Linked DNA regions of Prochlorococcus marinus str. MIT 1214. The protein of the gene in region 1 interacts with the protein of each later gene in a pairwise test. Links are inferred from orthologs where the notes say so. Each region holds a gene or a part of one and is shown on either strand. Other genes may lie near its edges.

Region 1 (6,506 bases):
TTTAGATGCTGGTATATCAACTGGTGGGTTTACGGATTGTCTTTTGCAGTTAGGGGCAGCAAGGGTTTATGGCATTGACGTTGGTTATGGCCAGACTGCATGGAGTATTAGAAATGATCCGAGAGTGGTCCTATTGGAACGTACAAATATTAGGCATTTAACTCCTGAAGAATTATTTAATGATGGAGACCCAATACCAGACTTCGCAGTCGCAGACTTATCTTTTATCTCTCTTAAAATTGTTTTGCCTAGTATTAAATCTCTTCTTGATGCTAAACGATCTGAGTTACTTGTATTAGTAAAGCCTCAATTTGAAGTTGGCAAAGATAAAGTGGGTAAAGGAGGAGTTGTTCGTGATCATTCACTACACGCTGAGGCTATTGAAGGTGTGGTAAACGAATCTAAAAAATATGGATGGTACCCAAAAGGATTAATTGCATCACCCTTAAAAGGCCCTGCCGGTAATCAAGAATATCTTCTTTGGATGGGGGATGAAGTTGAAGGAAATATTGAATCAGAAAAATTGTTGAATATTTTATGTGAGTAAAATTTTGATTTAAAGAGCTGTTTCGTTTCTATCGCCAGTTCTGATTCGGACAACGGAATCAATTGGGCTAACGAAAATTTTTCCATCTCCTATCTCTCCTGTCTTGGCTGCATCAGCGATAGCTTTTAAAACAATTTCAGCCTTTTCATCAGGAACTACTACTTCAATTTTGAGTTTTTGAAGAAACTCAACGGTGAATTCTGAACCTCTGTATCTCTCAACTTGTCCTTTTTGTCTCCCAAATCCTCTTACCTCGCTAACTGTCATACCAACTATACCTGCATTTACTAATGCAATTTTTACATCCTCCAACTTAAAAGGACGGACTATTGCCTCTATCTTTTTCATATCGCTTTAGGTAACTCCAAGAATTTTAGATATTTTTATCAAATTTTGTCTATTTGACTTAGAGAATTGATGAAATTTACATTTATACCAGCGTTTTGTGCATCTTCAGCAAGCATTTCTGCATCCCTGGCAGGAATTATTACTAGCCCGTTGCTAATGGATTCCCAATTGTCGGATTCAAAATGAGTTTGTAGCCAAAGGATACCATGAACACTTTTAGGTTCTATTAGAGTTCCATTTTGAGTATCAGCAAGACTTATGTCCATGTAAAACCTTTATTTGTATCCATTAAGGGGGATAGCGGGGATTAGTTTTGTACTCGATGATACAAATCAGCCTTTTGGCATCATTTTCCTACTTTTTGATTAAAAGAATTTAGTTAAAGTTTGAATTTTTAATCAAGCTTTTATGTACTGTGAGTTTTAAATGCCACTAAAAAGTGATTAGACAAGAAAAAGACATTAAAGAAGAAATTATGTATGGCGAGAGGGAAATAGAGGCTGGGAGCTTAATTTGTTTCCCAAATCCAAATAGTAATAGAGATTATGAAATTTCAATAGATTTCCCTGAATTCACGTGTAAGTGTCCTTTCTCGGGATATCCCGATTTCGCAACTTTGAGAATTAAATATCAACCAAATATGAAGGTTATAGAATTAAAAGCAATTAAACTTTACTTAAATAGCTATAGAGAGAAGAAAATATCGCATGAAGAAGTCACTAATAAAATAGTCGATGACTTTGTTGAAGTTTCTGATCCTAAGTGGATGCAATTAGAAGCTGATTTTAATCCTAGGGGTAATGTTCATACAATCATTAGAGTCTGTCATGGGAAAAGAAGTAATTTAGAGCTAATTCTCTAAGAAACGAATAAATTTTGGCAATTCTTTTGAAAGACCAGAGAGATTTCTGTTGCTTAATCCACCTATATAAATCATAGACTTTTCCTTTTCATGTAAGACCCAGATTTTCTTAGTGGAAATAATACTAAGTGAACCTCCAATAAGTATTATCGCAAAACTGGTATATACAAAAGGTACTCCAGGGTCATGCTTTAACAATAACCCACTACTTGGGACGATATTTATTATCTTTATTAAAGTATCTTTGACTTTTGCTTCCTTATTTGTACTTAATTTTGTAATTAATGTACCATCACTATTGTAAATGCTTACTGGACCTATCTCACTATCTACGGTTACGAGAATTGGGTCTTTACCATCTTTTTTTGTAGGTATAATTGTTCCCCAAACTTGTTCACCTAGCTCAGGTATAGGTTCTATTGGAATTTGTAATTTCGGACTTTTTTCAATTTGAATAGTTATTGCTGCTAAAGACCAGTCAGCTTGATATAATGTTAATCCTTTGTATCTTAATGGATAATTAACACTAATTTCTTTGAATTGATTATCTCCATTTGGCTCAATAACATTTACTATAGACCTATATTGCTCAGCCCTTCCTTGAGGGTCTCTTTCGATTTGAAACTTTTGTAATTCAATAGTTAACCCTTTCTCTTCATTATTGTTTAATAAGTCTATTGATCTGCCAGGGGCTAAAAATTTTTCTATGGTTTTCCCATTTAATGATCCATATGTTGCTCCTATCATTAATAATATCATTCCTAGATGAATTAATATAGGTCCTAATCTACCTGCTACTCCTTGGCGAGCAGCTATCCTTCCATCTGTTTCTTTTATATTCCAACCTTGCTTTTTTAAATTAATTTTAATTTTCTCTAAGCTTTCCGAGTAATTATTAGTTTCTATTGATTGCGCAATAGAAAGTTTTGCTATTTGACGAGGCGATTTGTAATCTATCCATTTCCATGCTGATTTAAGTATAGGTAATTGTCTTCTAAAACTACAAACTGCAAGAGCTAAACCAAGCCAAATGAGTAAGAATAAAAACCAAAAACTTGTATAGACATGATCTAATTCAAAAAGTAGTACTATATTTCCATTAATTATTCCAAGAAAAGGATATTTATTAAAATTATCATAATAGAATTGATCTGATTCTTGTTGTGGTATTAAAGTACCAGCTGCACATGAAATAGCTATTAATAATAATAATAATATCGCAATCTTCAAGCTAGAAAGCCAGTTTAAAACTTGGCTAATTTTTTTCATGTATTTTATATCCAAATACTGAGAAGGCTCATAAGACCTATGGTTAATAAAATCACTCCGCTAATTGGTGGAACCCATTTCCCAATAGGTCGTAATGATAATAATTTTGGAATACTTGCGGCAAAAGTACCTGCTATAAATAAAGGAACAATTTGTCCAATCGCAAAACTGCCAAGTAAAATTGTGCCATTAAGAGGATTTCCTTGTTTAGCAACCCAGGCGAGAAGAACTGCAAGAACAGGCGTAGTACAAGGAGAGGAGGCTAATCCAAAAGCAAAACCGGCTGAAACTGGAGCGAATGCAGAAGGAACTTGATTTATCCAAATTTCAGGGTCAGGGCCAGATGGAAGTGAGAATTTAAAAATCCCAAGCAGATTAAGACCCATAATTATTGCTAGAAAGCTTATGAAAATTGAAAAGAAACCTGGTAATTGACCATAAATTTTCCCTAAAAACCCGCTTAGACTTCCTAATATAATTAGTGATATCACTATACCGCTGCAGAAACTAATCGTTTTTTGTAAAGGGTTTTGGTTATTTTTAAATCCAGCTAAATATGCAACTGTTATTGGTAAAAGTGATAATGAACACGGCCCAAAACTAGTAAGAAGTCCTCCCGTAAAAACTATTAGAATTGTTAGTGGGCTTGGATTATTGAGCCCATTATTAATTAACTGCTCGCCATGACGAGTCAAATCAGAGAAAAGTAAATTTATAGAAGAAATGTTCAAAAAGAGATTTGTCACCTTAAGTTATTACACAAGATTATCTAGTTAACAGTCTATTTGAGGGATTTTTAATTAATAAATCTGATGATTCAATAGAGGATCTGATCAATAGAGCAGCTATTAGTAAGCTTGAAATCAATGAGTTGCCCCCATAACTAATCAAAGGGAAGGGTAGGCCAGTTGTAGGCATTGCTCCTGATGAAACTGCTATGTGCATAATTGATTGGCCAACAAGAATAGTACCTGATCCAATAGAGATTAGTTTAGAATAATTATTTCTACAATTAAGAGATATTTTAAGAGTTAAATATGCAACTACAAGCAGGAATGATAAAAGTAAAATAGATCCAAAGAATCCAAACTCTTCCGCAAAAACAGCAAATATAAAATCAGTACTTCTGTAGGGCAAATATTGTAATTTTTGCATTGAAAGACCATAACCTTCTCCGAAGAGGCCACCAGAACCAATAGCATAAAGACTCTGAATTAATTGATATCCACTACCTTCTGGATCTTTCCACGGGTTAATAAATGACATGACGCGACTTTGTTGATAGGCATTAAAAAAAATGCTTATTGAACCAACTAAAAATCCTGATATCGCCGTTTTAAAAAGGTAGCGGAAATCAATACCGGAAGCTAAGGCAATCATCCAAAGTAATATCCCTATTAATGCGGCAGTACTTAAATTTGGCTGCTTTATAATTAATACAATAATAGATGCAAAAATAGTTAACCAAAAAAGTTTCTTTTCTGAATTTATTCTTTCCCATTGACCAAAAAGTTTGGCACTTTGGAGAATGATAAAAGGTTTAATTAACTCCGATGGTTGAATTTGGATTGGACCGATAATCAACCATCGAGTAGACCCGTTAACTGTGCTACCGAAAAAACTTGTTGATGCAATTAGAACCATACCAATGAAAAGGCAAGGCCCTGATAGCCTTAGCCAACTTTTTAGATTGATATTGATGGCTAGGTAGAAAATGCTCCAACTAGCGATCAGCCAAATTAGTTGTCTTTTTATATAGTAAGCACCTTCACCCATCTCTCTAATGGCTACCCACCAACTAGCTGATCCAAGTATAAAAATTCCAGATATGCTCCAAAAGGCAATCAATCCCATTATTAAACGCCCCTCTTTTGGCCAAAAAGGCCAAGGTAATGGAAGTATGGTGTCGTTTATTAAATTACCGAAATGAGTTTTTGATTGGGTAGGATTTTTCCCTTTGGGTTTAGATAGAATTTTTTTGTTAGAAATATTACTCAAAGGATCTTTTGCTCATACACCATTGAGCCGCCTGATTCGCATTTTGCCAAGTCTTTAAATGTAATTAATTTACTTTTTTAAGGAATCTCATAAAAATCAAGAAGATTTTTATGAGTTAAAATTTAATTGTTAGTTTTTAGTGATGCAATAAAAAAATTGATCAATAACTTGATTATTTAATTTTATATCACCAGGATTAATTATATAAAGAGATTATCTATCTGATTTAGATTGAATAACTAAAACTGTGTTTAAAATTTTTGATCAAGTTGCTAAATTAAAAACTTTTCAATTTAGCAATAAAAATTTTTTTTGTTTTGATGCAAGTCTCGTGATAGATTCCCCGGGCCTTTGCAGAGAGCTTAGGTGTCTTGTTTGCAAAACAACTTCTCACTATCACTAAGGAACTCCAAAAGGAGGGATTTTTGTGGCATCTGAGACTGTTGAAAATTGCTCAAGTCATGATCCTCTTCTGGATTTTGATTCATCGGACTCATCGTCCGGAGTCAAATCAGACGAATATCTTGAACTTCAATTTCGAGTATTCCGTCTTGCTTTTTTATTGACTATTTTTTCTGTTGGCATAGCAGGTTTCTTTTGGGGAATCCAAGCCGGTGCAAGCCTTCTTGTAGGTGCTTTATCAGGAATTTTTTATTTTCGCTTGCTTGCTCGCGGAGTTGGAAGACTAGGTACTTCATCAAAAATCGTCGGTAAAGTCCAGTTGTTAGTTCCGGTCCTTTTGGTTTTGGTATCTTCTAGATTTCCTCAACTTGATTTAATTCCGGCTTTATTAGGATTTTTGCTTTATAAACCAGCGTTAATTATTCAGTTTCTATCAATGCCATAGGTGCTTTTTAGAAATTAAATTTTTAAGTTTTGTTTGTTTGGCGTTTATTTTCTACGCAACCTAACTTCCAGATAAATGGGTTTTTTACCATTTGTTTTTCCTTTAGCTGAATTAGAGGTTGGTCAACATCTCTATTGGCAGATTGGAAATTTTAGAATTCACGGCCAAGTTTTTATGACTTCATGGCTGCTAATAGGCGCTTTGCTTGCCTTAGTGGTCATTGGAACAAAAAAAATGGAACGTGATCCGAAAGGTGTGCAAAATCTTTTGGAATTCCTATGGGATTACATACGTGATCTCGCAAGAACACAAATTGGTGAAAAGGTTTATAGAGATTGGATGCCTTTCATCGGAACCCTCTTTCTGTTCATATTCGTGAGCAACTGGGGCGGTGCATTAGTTCCATGGAAGCTGATTGAACTACCAAGTGGCGAACTTGGGGCACCTACAGCTGACATAAATACAACTGTTGCTTTAGCACTACTGGTATCTCTCTCATATTTCTATGCGGGGTTGAGCAATAAAGGTTTGCGTTACTTCGAGTATTACGTTCACCCAACGCCAATAATGCTCCCATTTAAAATTGTTGAAGATTTTACAAAGCCTCTCTCTCTCTCATTCCGTTTATTTGGAAA
Region 2 (12,305 bases), 920 kb from region 1 along the record:
AGTTGTTTTTAATATTTTCCAACCTGGGAATATTGCTAAGGCTATTTCTGGCGAACCCATTGGATCAAGAATATCTAATTCAAGTTAATGTTAAATTTTTAACCTTTTTAATAATCAATTCGCAAGACTTTTATCTAAATGTCAAACCAAGAGCTAAAAAACACAATGAGCAAATCTGTTGAAGCAGCTCAGAGAAATTTCAATACCATCAGGACGGGAAGAGCAAATACGTCTTTATTAGACAGAATATCAGTCGAATACTACGGAGCTGATACCCCACTAAAGTCACTTGCAACTATCACTACACCTGACTCTCAAACGATAGCAATTCAACCCTTCGACTTGGGTTCATTAGCTTCAATTGAAAAAGCAATTGCTACAAGTGATCTAGGTTTTACTCCAAACAACGATGGTAAAATAATTCGTATCAATGTTCCACCTTTAACTGAAGAGCGTAGAAAAGAATTTTGCAAACTCGCATCCAAATATGCAGAGGAAGGGAAAGTTGCCCTAAGGAACATACGGCGTGATGCAATAGAGAGAGTCAAAAAATCTGAAAAGGATGGTGATCTTTCCGAGGATCAAAGCAGAGATGAACAAGAAACAATCCAGAAAGAGACGGATAATTTCATTAAAGATATTGAAAATAAACTTTCTGAGAAAGAGGCTGAGATTTTAAAGGTTTGACCATCATAGATGTTGCAATTATTGGAGGGGGAGCCTCAGGCAATACTGCTGCATTTCATCTAGCTAGAAAAAGTAAAAATGTATGTATTCTTGAAAAAAATATTTCCTCTCTAGAGAGAACCTGCGGTGGGGGCATGTCTGCTGCAGTGCAAAATTGGTTTCCTTTTAAACTTTTACCAATAGTTGATGAAGTGATAACAAGTGTAGAATTTAGTTGGTGCAGTACCGACAAAGTGGTTGCTGAGCTCTCTGGGTCTTCTCCTTTTTGGATAGTCAAACGTGAAAAGCTCGATAAATTCCTATTAGATCAAGCACTAAATTCTGGTTGTAGTTTATTGACTACTTTTAATGTAGTCGATATAAAAAAAATATCTAATATCTGGCAGATTACCGCTCTTGATGGGAGACAAATAGAGGCAAAAGCAGTTGTTATCGCTGATGGATCTCAATCACCATGGCCTAAAACGTTTAATTTAGGTCCCAATCAACAAAAATTCGCATCCGCTTTCTCAGGAAGAATTAAAAGAAAGGGAAATTTGAGGAGTAAAACGGCTAGATTCGAATTTGGCTTAGTAAAGAATGGTTTTGCATGGGCCTTTCCATTAAAAAATGAAGTAAATATTGGGATGGGAACTTTTCTAGATAATAAACATTCAATTCCAGTTGAAGAAATACTTAAAGCCTTTCTTCCTGATTTAGGTTTTACCCCTTCAGAAGTAATTGGTCATGAAAAGAAATTAAGAGTATGGAATGGCCACTGCAAATTAAACGGAGAAGGAATTCTTCTGGTTGGAGATGCCGCCTCACTATGTGATCCCTTTTTAGCAGAGGGGTTAAGACCTGCTTTGATGAGTGGGTTTGAAGCTGCAAAAAGCCTTATTTATTGGCTGGATGGAGAAGTCAATTCTTTAGATGCCTATACAAAAACAATGCAAAGAAATTGGGGGGATTCGATGGCTTGGGGTAAAAGAATTTCTCAAGTTTTTTATCGTTTCCCAAAAGTTGGATACCAATTAGGTGTAAAAAGGCCAACTGCTCCAAAAAGAATTGCACAAATTCTTTCAGGTGAGATGAATTATGAAGACATAGCAAAAAGAGTAATCAAAAGATTACTCTTTCAAAATCAAAGCTCATAGAGTTAGGGCAATCCCTTCTTCAATATACTCAAGTCTTTCGTTCAATTGATTTTCTAATTTATCAATTGCTTTACTAAAACCGCTAATTCCTTCATCAAGTTTTTCCGTAGCCATTTTATCTCCAGCCATCATTAGTTCAAAAGATGTCTGGTCTAAATGAATTGTCTCTTCAATCAATAAAGGTTTTTTTGGATTTAACTTAATTGGCAAGTCCGAATATGTTTCATTAAGTTGCTGAAGTAATTTAGGAGAAATCGTCAACAAATCACATCCTGCAAGCTCGGTTATTTCCTCTATATTCCTGAAACTTGCTCCCATAACCTCTGTCTTATAACCATTTGACTTGAAATAATTAAATATTTTTGTCACAGAAACGACCCCTGGATCTTCAGTCGCTGGATAAGAATCTCTTCCTGTAGCAGATTTGTACCAATCTAAAATCCTTCCAACGAAGGGTGAAATAAGCGTTACACCTGCCTCAGCACAAGCAACTGCTTGATAAAAATTAAACAATAAAGTTAGATTGCAGTGAATATTCTCTTTTTCTAATACCTCAGCAGCTTTTATTCCCTCCCAAGTAGAAGCAATTTTGATTAAAACACGGTCGTTAGGAATGCCATCCTGATTATATTTAGCAATTATTTTTCTTGCTTTTGCAATAGTGGCATCAGTGTCAAAACTTAGTCTTGCATCAACCTCTGTTGAAACACGGCCAGGAATTAATTTCAAAATCTCTTTGCCAAAGACAACACAAAGTTCATCCAAAGCCTCCTTAACCACATCAGAAGTGGAAGCACTGGCTCCTAACATTTCTCTTGAAGTAGTAAGTGCTTGATCAATCAAACTTTGATAAGCAGGGATTTGTGCGGCCGCCAGAATTAAAGAAGGATTTGTCGTAGCGTCTCTAGGATGAAACTTTTTGATCGCTTCAAGATCACCAGTATCAGCCACCACCACAGTCATTGAAGATAACTGATTAAGAAGGGATTCCATAATTAAAAACGTCTTTCATAAAATCTAGACTAGCTATATTTTTTATAGATTTCACCCTTTGATTAGTACTTTTGAAAAAATTTAGCCATCTCTTAGTTTTTGATGGCTAAATGTTCTTTTTTAGAAATACTTGGAGGGATTTTTTCTATCACAAGCAAAGTCTCAATAATTTTTTTTGCCACAGGAAGAGCCACTGTTGAGCCATAGGCATTTGGCTTTAGGGGTTCATCAATAACTGCTAAAACAACATAGCGAGGATCATCGATAGGCAGACTTGCTACAAAACTGCAAATTTTAGAATTATAATTTAAGCCATCCTGCGATTTTTGTGCCGTCCCTGTTTTCCCTCCAATTCGATAACCAGGAACATTTACCTCAATACCACTTTCATCGTAAAATGACACAACTGTTTCCATCCATCCAAGAACAGTATTCGTAATATCAGGCGATAAAACCTGCTTAGATTCAGAAGGAGTATTGAAATATGACTCATAATCACTTTTCAGACCTTTAGTGATATGAGGCGTCACAAGTCTGCCACCATTTGCAAGCAAGGCATGCAATTGAACTAGCTTAAGCGGAGTAATAGAAAAACCTTGACCAAAGGAGGCTACCGCAGGTTCTATCGGTTGATTTACAAAAGTCTGCTTTGATTTTATTTGCCCAGAGACTGCTCCTGGAAGATCTGTCTCTGGGATTTCATCTATGCCTAAGCGCCTTAACCATTGCCAGTAATTACTCGCATTCAATTTATTCATAATCTTAACCATACCTACATTGCTTGAGACTTGTAATACCTCAGGGAAAGTCAATATCCCGTTTGGCCTTCGATCCCAATTAGAGAGAGGCCATCCTCCTACTGTAACTAGACCATCATCATTCACCTCACCATTAGGCTTGATAACTCCCTCCTCCAAGGCTAATGCCAAATTAATTGGCTTAAAAGTAGAACCAGGTTCAAATAATTCTTGCACTGACCACTCTTTAAAAAGAGATGGAGAATAATCCCAATATTTGTTAGGATCATAAGTTGGTGTAGAAGCCAATGCTAGGAGTTCTCCTGTGTTTATATCCATTACGATTACCACACCTTTTTTTGCATTCCATTTCTTGACCTGCTTACTTATTTCTTTAACAGCTACTTCTTGAAGCCTTACATCTAGGGTTAGCTGAAGACTTAGTTGATCCTCATCAAAAACACCACGTTGAACACCTATAGGTAAAGGTGTTCCATCAGCGCCTCTTCTAATTAAACTTGCTTTCTCTAGACGCTTGAGATCTTTATCTAAACTTAATTCCAATCCAGCCTGAGGCCTTCTATCTAAATCCAAAAAACCAACTACATTTGCAAAAAGTGATCCATGCGGATAAAGCCTTTGAGGATAAACCTCCAAGTCAATACCACTAATTCCAAGTTTCTTAATAGACTTAGCCTGCTCTTGTGTTACCCCCTCTGCAAGTTTTACCCCTGAAGAATAATCTTCTAATTTATTTAAAATCTCATCAACACTTTGAGATAGTGGCATAGCGAGAAGTTTTGCTACTTCGACTGGTTTACGCACTGTCCTAGATGAATCACCAGGAAACTTAAAATACCTGGGATGAGCCCAAATTTTAAAACGTCTCTCATCTATTGCGATTAGCTTTCCATTTCTATCTAAAATAGATCGACGTGTTCCCAAAGGGATCTTTTGCTCTGTTTGAGCTTCGCGGGCTAAAGCTCTTAATTGATCAGATTGAAATAATTGAAGCCAACCTACTCTAAAAAAAAGGCCCCCAAGTCCAAGGCATAATAAAACAAAGACAATTCGCAATCTAGAATGAGATAAGGGCGCAAGAGTTTTTACTTTAAAAGTCTTTCTCTTCTTTCTAGAATTAACACTTTTCATAGAATTTATTAATAACCTGACTTAACTGGAAAAGAAGCTATTCTCTCTAGCAATCTACTTTTAAATGTCATAGTGAATAATTTTTTAGTTTCTTCTGGTTTTGGTCTGTCCACATATATAAGATCTTCTGCTTTAGTAGGAACTAAAAAACTAGACAAATTTTGATTTTTCAATAGGTAACTTTCAAGAATTGAAGTTGATTCCAATATCCTTTTGTTCAAATCTCTTGTGGTTTCAAGTTTAGTAAAAGACTTAGTCCACAAATATTGAGAGTGAAGAGCAACGGATGACATTATCGCCACTGTCGTGAGCATGCCGACCAATGCACCATCTAAAACGATATGAAGAGCAGCTTGAATTGGAAATTTTCGTTGAACCTGTTTTGATGAGAAAACACTGTTTAACAATCCCTTGGGCAACTTCTTTTTTTGAAATTGTCCTACTTTTTGTTTATATAGAGTTCGACTAACCAAATCAAATTTCGAAAGTAATTCAAGTCAAACACCTTGATCAAGCAACTGCAAGAGCTGGAATAGCGATTTTTTTTAATATCAAGCTACTAATAGTAGGCTAATAAAAGTCACTCCATTCCAAAGAGAATGCATAACAGCACAAGGAAATAATCTTCCTGAACTCAATCTCATTAAACCAAGACCAATTCCTAAAACAAATAGAGGAGGTAATTCCCCTACACTTAAATGAGCCAAAGCAAAGATCAACGCACTCAATAAAACCCCGCTTATCTGGCCAACTTTGGATACCAATACAGGCAAAAGAATACCTCTAAAAACTAACTCCTCAAAAACTGGGGCCAAAACAACAGTTGTAATCAAAAGCAAAAAAAGTGGAATAAATTCATCACTACCTAAAACCAGTTCCAACAAGGGATTACTTCCACCCTGGTCGCCGATGACTTCATTCATTAGCCATCCAATAAGCAGTACTAAGGGCATAATCATTAACCATCCACTTATTGATTTAAAAAGCCCTTCTTTGATTGGTTTAATTTTCCATTGCAACCATCCTCCATCGATCCCCGAAGAAGTTAGACCCATTAATTGATATCTAATTATAAATAACGGAGCTATAGTCATTGAACAGTATCCAATAAATACTCTTAAAGACTCTTTTAATGGAGAGGATAAATTATTAAAAAATAAATCAGTTATTGGTATTATTAGCGCGGGAAAAACAACTTCGCCAATAACAACGAAGCCGCCAGAAATAAGTAAAACCATATCTATTAAGGACAAGGGCGGCGCTATCATTTCTGGCCATGGAGTATTTTTCTTTCTTAAGAAAACAAAAGTATATCTAATCAATAATATGCTCCCTATAAAAGAAGCCAAAAATGGTAATAATTGTGAGGTTAGAAGTCTTATAGCAGAATGGGAATTATATTTTTCATTAATACACTTTTCATCCTTAAATCCCATATAAGAACATGAAATTTGATAAAGGAAAGGGTCTAATTTAATCTCATTAATATCAGGAAAATCATTTATTTCTTTACCTTTTTGTCTATCTAATATACTGCTTCTAACCATTTCATAACTTTTATCCTTAAAATTTTTCTTTAAGAAAAATTTTTGCTTATCCTCAGACTCTTCCAGAATTGCTAATAACAGTCTCTGCCTATCCTCAAGTTGTTCCAAAGGAATCTTTTTAAGAGATTGATATAGTTTTTCTTGAGGTTCTGAACCTAAAAATACATCTTGAATTGTTTTAGGTAAAGATGATGAAGCTGAAACAGCCATCTCAGTTTGCATCAATGAAATCTTTGGGGCCACTGAGGGTCGTTCAAAGCTTTCTTGCAAACCTTGGCGCCATATCAGAACAGTTAAAAGCAATGAAAATAGAGCTATGGCCCATTTCCAGCCAGTTTTGGCTTGTCTCATAAAATCAACTTGTGAAGACTGACATGGAGAAAGACTTCTATCTTTACTAAAAGAACATTAGATTGCCCTCATGGCTAATACCATATTTATCTAGAAGACAGTTTATTTAATGACATTGCGTCTAATTTTTGTCCGCCATGGATTAAGTAGTTTTAACAAGGAAGGTCGTATTCAAGGAAGAAACGATCTTTCAACATTAACTAAAGAAGGACAATCACAAGCGGAAGCTGCTGGAAAAACACTCTCTTCTATTCCAATAGATGCAATTTATAGCTCCCCTTTGCAAAGAGCCTCAGAAACCACAAAAATCATTATCAAACAACATCAAAGCGACCTTAAAGCAACTTTTACTGATGAGCTTTTGGAAGTTGATCTTGGACCTTGGAGTGGTTTAACAAAAAATGAAATAAAGAATCACTATCCAGAGGAGCTTGCGATTTGGCAAAAAGAGCCAAAAGAGCTAACCATTAATAGAAACGACGGTACAAGATTTCAACCATTTAAAGAACTCTTATATCAAGCTGAAAGTTTCTTAACATTCTTATTTAATGAACATTCAGGCTCTGATAAAACTATTTTGATAGTTGCACATAATGCAATTCTTAGATGCTTGATACTGAAATTAATTAATGAGCCTTCAGAAGGGTTTAGAAGATTAAAGTTAGACAATACCTCAATTTCAATTTGTAATGTTACTTTCAATGGTTGTAAAGATAGACAAGTGCAAATTCAATGTCTAAATAATATCGCTCATTTAAATCCTAGTATTCCAAAAAAAACAACTGAAAAAAGAATTATTTTAGTCAGGCATGGTGAAACAGATTGGAATAAGCAGGGAAGGTTCCAAGGACAAATTGATATTCCCTTAAATAAAAATGGAAAATCCCAAGCCAAGGCAGCAAGAGATTTTTTAAAAAACCATATTATACAAAAAGCTTTTAGTAGTTCTTTATCAAGACCAAAAGAAACAGCTCAGATAATTCTAAACGAACATCCTGGGATCAAAATTTCTGTCAAAGATAACCTCAAAGAGATCGGTCACGGTAAATGGGAGGGGAAGTTGGAGTCTGAGATCAAGACCGACTGGCCAGATCTTCTTAAAGAATGGAAAACCTCTCCTGAAAAAGTTCAAATGCCAGAGGGGGAAAATATAAAAGAAGTCTCCACCAGATCCATTACTGGTTGGAATGAGATTTGCAAAAATCTAAAAAATGATGAAACTGCATTGGTTGTCGCTCATGACGCAGTTAACAAAACTATTCTTTGTCATCTTTTAGGCCTAAACCCATCACAAATATGGATGATAAAACAAGGTAATGGTGGAATTACAGTAATTGACCTATCAGAAGAAGAAGATCAACCAGATCAAATCACCTGTCTAAATATCACTTCACATTTGGGGGGAATTATCGACTCAACAGCTACCGGGGCACTTTAATAGAATGACTACGAAAAGTTACTTGTTTAAAAATATTCACATCCTTAAAAAGGCTGGATCATCTATAAGAAGAGAAACATTTTTCTACAGCTACTAATCACCGATCAAAGAGAAAAAATATTTTGGAAAGTAATAGATTGTGGCCTTATTAATCAATCTTACCAAAACGACTAATAGGCCAAAAACGCCAGGTCGCTTTGCCAAGAATTTCTTTCTGGGGTAAGAACCCCCCTGCCGGCCAAAAGCGACTGTCCCAACTGTTAGCACGGTTATCGCCCAAAACGAATACATGTCCCTTTGGAACAATAGCTGACATGGGGCGACATAGATTAAATTTAGGCTCACTTGAGCAGAAGTATTCAACATATTGTTCGTTAATTGATCTACCGTTCAAATTAATCTCTCCCTTACCATTAATCAAAAGACGATCTCCTCCTACAGCTATTACCCGTTTGATGTAAGCATCACAAGCACGATCTGATATAGTAGGTATCCAAGAAATCAATGGGAAAGTTATAAATGAGCATTGTAATTTAGACGGGAGTTGTTTTTTTCTATCCGCTATCAATTTCTTATCGAATGAATATGGTGAGTTAAAAACAACAATTTCTCCACGGGATGGAGACCTTTTGCGTAAAGAAAGTTTCTCAACAATGAGTCGATCATTTACTTTCAATCCTGGCAACATTGAACCCGATGGTATATATCTAGCTTCAGCTATAAAATGACGAATACCTGCATACAACAGAACAGTTAGCGAAATAGGTCCCCATGTATCAAAAAAAGAGTACAACCAACAATTTTTAGTTTCTTTATTCGAATCTGAATGATTTTGCTGCACTTGTTTTGCAATAATAAAAATATAGTTTACTTTATTTTTAAAGACTACTTAGTTTAGGTCAATATTAGTCCTTATCTGAATCTCAAAGTAATTTTTCAGCCCACTTTTCTTCTTTAAATCCAACTAAAAAGAATTTACCAGGCTTATTCAAAAAAGGTCTCTTTATTAATCTGGGTTCCATAAAAAGTTTCTCAAAAAATTCGTTATCGGTCATTTTTTTAACAACATCCGAACCAATAGAACGATATATAACACCACTTGTATTTAAAAGATACTTTCTATCCCCATATAGCTCGCTAGCTGAGACAAGCATTTCCTTAGATGGGGGTGATTTTAAAAGATCAATTAATTCAAAGGCAATATCATTATTGTTGAGCCACTTAATCGCTTTGCGACAAGTTGAACATGAAGAGTAACTAAATAATTGCAAGTTTTCAAAGCAAACAAACAATAATTTTATATTCAAAAGAGTACGCATAAAAAAGTTATTTTCGTTTCATATCAAAATGATGTGCCGCTATGCAGCTTTTCAGTAGTTCATCTACAGCATCATAATCTCTCCATCCGTCTATTACGATTACCCTCCCTTCCAAGCTTTTGTAAGTTCTAAAAAACTCAGCTACATCCTCCAATTGGTTTTGAGCTATTTGCTTAATAGTATTAATTTCCCTTTGTCTTGGATCTGCAGTAGGTACACATAGAAGTTTGCCATCGTAAGCCCCTGAATCATGCATATCAAGAACTCCTATAGGTCTTGCCTTTATCAAGCAACCTGCAAAAGTAGGTTCTTCCATAACTACCATCGCATCAAGCGGAGCCCCATCCTCAGCAAGAGTATTTGGAATAAATCCATAATCAAACGGATATCTCACTGAAGAATGCAAAACCCTATCAAGAGCCATAATTCCTGCAGAGCTAAAATATTCATATTTATTTCTACTCCCAGCAGGAATTTCAACAACTAGATTTACTAATCCAGGCGATGGCGAAGGAGGAAGATCACTAAGGTCCATTTTGATTTATCGAAGTCGGTATGCTTTTTGGTGTTTCTGCTCTTTCACTTATGACAGCTAATAGTGGTATTCCAAGCATTACAAATACTATTACCAAACCAATTAAAGAAGTTGAGGTACTATTAAAACTGTAAGGATCTTCTTCATCATCAGAAGATAGTTGATCTGTTTCTTTATCAAACGAAGGTGGATCAAGCTTAGAAGATTGATCCTTAAGTAAATGTGGTTCTAAATCCATGTAAGGCTTGGAATAGATAAACCGTTAGTCGAATGAGTGAAAATCAATTCAAATACTTAATTCACCTGAAATTATATAGATATTATCCCACATTTATGAATAACTAAGCAGCCTTTCTATCAGTATCTTGTAAATGATTAGGAATAGATTGATTCTTATCAGGTTGTCCATCAAGCGTATTCCTAATGATTCTCAACTCATCAAGTATTGCAATTAGAATCTTTTGAGTTTCCGATGATGGAGAATTCAATATTTCTACAGTTACTTCCTTAATTCTCAGTATATCTTTTGCAAATCTTGCAACTTCGTTGGGATGAAACAGTAGTTGATCTTTTTGATCACTCCTAAATTCAGTGTTTAATTTTCTGGGATTGAATGGAGGATTAAGATTCCTGGTATCAGTGTTTGTATATCTGTATACGGAAGCTCTAGATCTATTCAATGTTTTCTGAACTTCATCAATAGTCAATAATGAATCATTTGAGTTAGAAGCTGTATTAAATCCTTTATCTAAAGATTCCTCTGCTCTTCCATTTGATCCTGAATTTACTGACCCGTTAAACATTGCGAAAGAAAGCTTCTAGAAAAACATGTGACAGAAGTTAGCAGATGAATCAGATTAACACCATGTACATTTGGACACTTTAAAAAAACAACATGATTCCCGCACAATCAATATAGATATTCATATGGCCAACACTCAAAGTACTAATCTCATAAAGATTTAAATTTTAGGCTCATGCGCGTCTCCCGCCTAATGCTGATCACTCTCAGAGACGTCCCTTCTGAAGCAGATATAATTTCACATCAGTTACTCATAAGAGGAGGTTTTATTAAACGTCTAACTGGAGGTATTTATGCTTACATGCCATTGCTTTGGAAGGTTCTAAAAAAAATAACCCTAATTGTTGAAGAAGAGTTATCAAAGAAAGGTTGCCTTCAAACTCTTCTCCCTCAGCTTCAGCCTTCAGAAATATGGGAAAAAAGTGGAAGATGGAAATCATATACCGAAGGAGAAGGTATTATGTTTAGCCTTAAAGATAGACAGGGTAAAGAATTAGGACTAGGGCCAACTCATGAAGAAGTAATTACTCAAATAATTTCTCAAACTATTCACTCCTATAAACAATTACCAATAAATTTATTCCAAATTCAAACAAAATTTAGAGATGAAATAAGGCCAAGATTTGGATTAATGAGAAGTAGAGAATTCATCATGAAGGATGCGTATTCCTTTCATGCAAATGAGAATGACCTTCAATCAACATATACTGAGATGAGAAATGCCTATCAAAATATATTTACAAAATGTGGTCTGGATTTTGTTTGTGTCGAAGCTGATAGTGGAGCCATTGGAGGAGCAGCATCTCAAGAATTCATGGTTACGGCCGAATCAGGAGAAGACTTGATTTTAATAAGTGCTGATGGAAAATACGGGGCTAATCAAGAAAAAGCTATCTCAATTATCGAAGAAGGAAAATTACTAGATTCTAATAAGCCTTCGATTATAAAGACCCCTAATCAAAAAACTATAGATGAATTATGTAACCACAATAATTTCCATCCAAGTCAAATTATAAAAGTATTAACTTATCTTGCATCTTGTGAAAATAATAAAAAATACCCAGTGCTAGTAAGTATAAGGGGAGACCAAGAAATTAATGATATTAAACTTTCAAATGAAATAGCTCACAAATTAAAACAAAATGTACTGGATATAAGAATAATTTCTAATGAAGATATAAAAAAGCAGGGTATTACTAATATTCCATTTGGCTTTATAGGTCCTGATCTTAGCGATAATTTATTATCAAAAGCAAAAGTATGGGAAAAGAAATTTATACGAATTGCTGACAATTCTGTAAAAGATCTTAAAAGTTTTATATGTGGAAATAATCTCAAGGATGAACACAAAATATTTTATAACTGGAGTTTAATTAATACTGAACAGTTTATATGTGATATTAGAAAAGCCAAGCCTGGAGATAGATGTGTTCATGATAAAAAACAAAAACTTCAAGAATGTAGAGGCATAGAAATAGGGCATATCTTTCAATTAGGTACAAAGTATTCAAAATCACTGAATGCTACTTTTACTAACGATAAAGGCATAGAAGAGCATTTTTGGATGGGGTGCTATGGAATTGGTATTTCCAGATTAGCTCAAGCAGC

Evidence for each region.
Region 2: the proteins of O5639_RS05705 (region 1) and O5639_RS10465 interact in binary tests that used the Escherichia coli proteins (3 or more experiments, as listed by UniProt). The link is inferred for Prochlorococcus marinus str. MIT 1214 from one-to-one orthologs.

What each region holds. Positions count from the first base shown.
Region 1 is NZ_CP114777.1:975,237-981,742, reverse strand. What follows is about bases 2,909-5,870. They hold O5639_RS05705 (FtsW/RodA/SpoVE family cell cycle protein), read right to left. Parts: upstream 5,025-5,870; coding sequence 3,792-5,024; downstream 2,909-3,791. Other genes in these bases: O5639_RS05700 (ATP synthase subunit I), read left to right, coding at 5,452-5,870; O5639_RS05710 (cytochrome c biogenesis CcdA family protein), read right to left, coding at 3,032-3,772; O5639_RS05715 (cytochrome c biogenesis protein ResB), read right to left, coding at 2,909-3,026. Also shown: O5639_RS05735 (TlyA family RNA methyltransferase), read left to right, coding at 1-547; O5639_RS05730 (P-II family nitrogen regulator), read right to left, coding at 557-895; O5639_RS05725 (hypothetical protein), read right to left, coding at 934-1,161; queF (preQ(1) synthase), read left to right, coding at 1,371-1,757; more of O5639_RS05715, read right to left, coding at 1,746-2,908; more of O5639_RS05700, read left to right, coding at 5,871-5,871; atpB (F0F1 ATP synthase subunit A), read left to right, coding at 5,947-6,506.
Region 2 is NZ_CP114777.1:1,884,261-1,896,565, reverse strand. The notes cover bases 2,308-5,288. They hold O5639_RS10465 (peptidoglycan D,D-transpeptidase FtsI family protein), read right to left. Parts: upstream 4,706-5,288; coding sequence 2,909-4,705; downstream 2,308-2,908. Other genes in these bases: O5639_RS10455 (CPBP family intramembrane glutamic endopeptidase), read right to left, coding at 5,257-5,288; O5639_RS10460 (hypothetical protein), read right to left, coding at 4,714-5,112; O5639_RS10470 (transaldolase), read right to left, coding at 2,308-2,816. In the rest of the region: pyrH (UMP kinase), read left to right, coding at 1-88; frr (ribosome recycling factor), read left to right, coding at 139-687; O5639_RS10475 (NAD(P)/FAD-dependent oxidoreductase), read left to right, coding at 684-1,823; more of O5639_RS10470, read right to left, coding at 1,818-2,307; more of O5639_RS10455, read right to left, coding at 5,289-6,603; O5639_RS10450 (histidine phosphatase family protein), read left to right, coding at 6,713-8,041; lepB (signal peptidase I), read right to left, coding at 8,190-8,882; O5639_RS10440 (Spx/MgsR family RNA polymerase-binding regulatory protein), read right to left, coding at 8,965-9,360; O5639_RS10435 (inorganic diphosphatase), read right to left, coding at 9,368-9,895; O5639_RS10430 (hypothetical protein), read right to left, coding at 9,885-10,133; O5639_RS10425 (resolvase), read right to left, coding at 10,237-10,698; O5639_RS10420 (proline--tRNA ligase), read left to right, coding at 10,873-12,305. UniProt on the Escherichia coli protein: Essential cell division protein that catalyzes cross-linking of the peptidoglycan cell wall at the division septum. Required for localization of FtsN.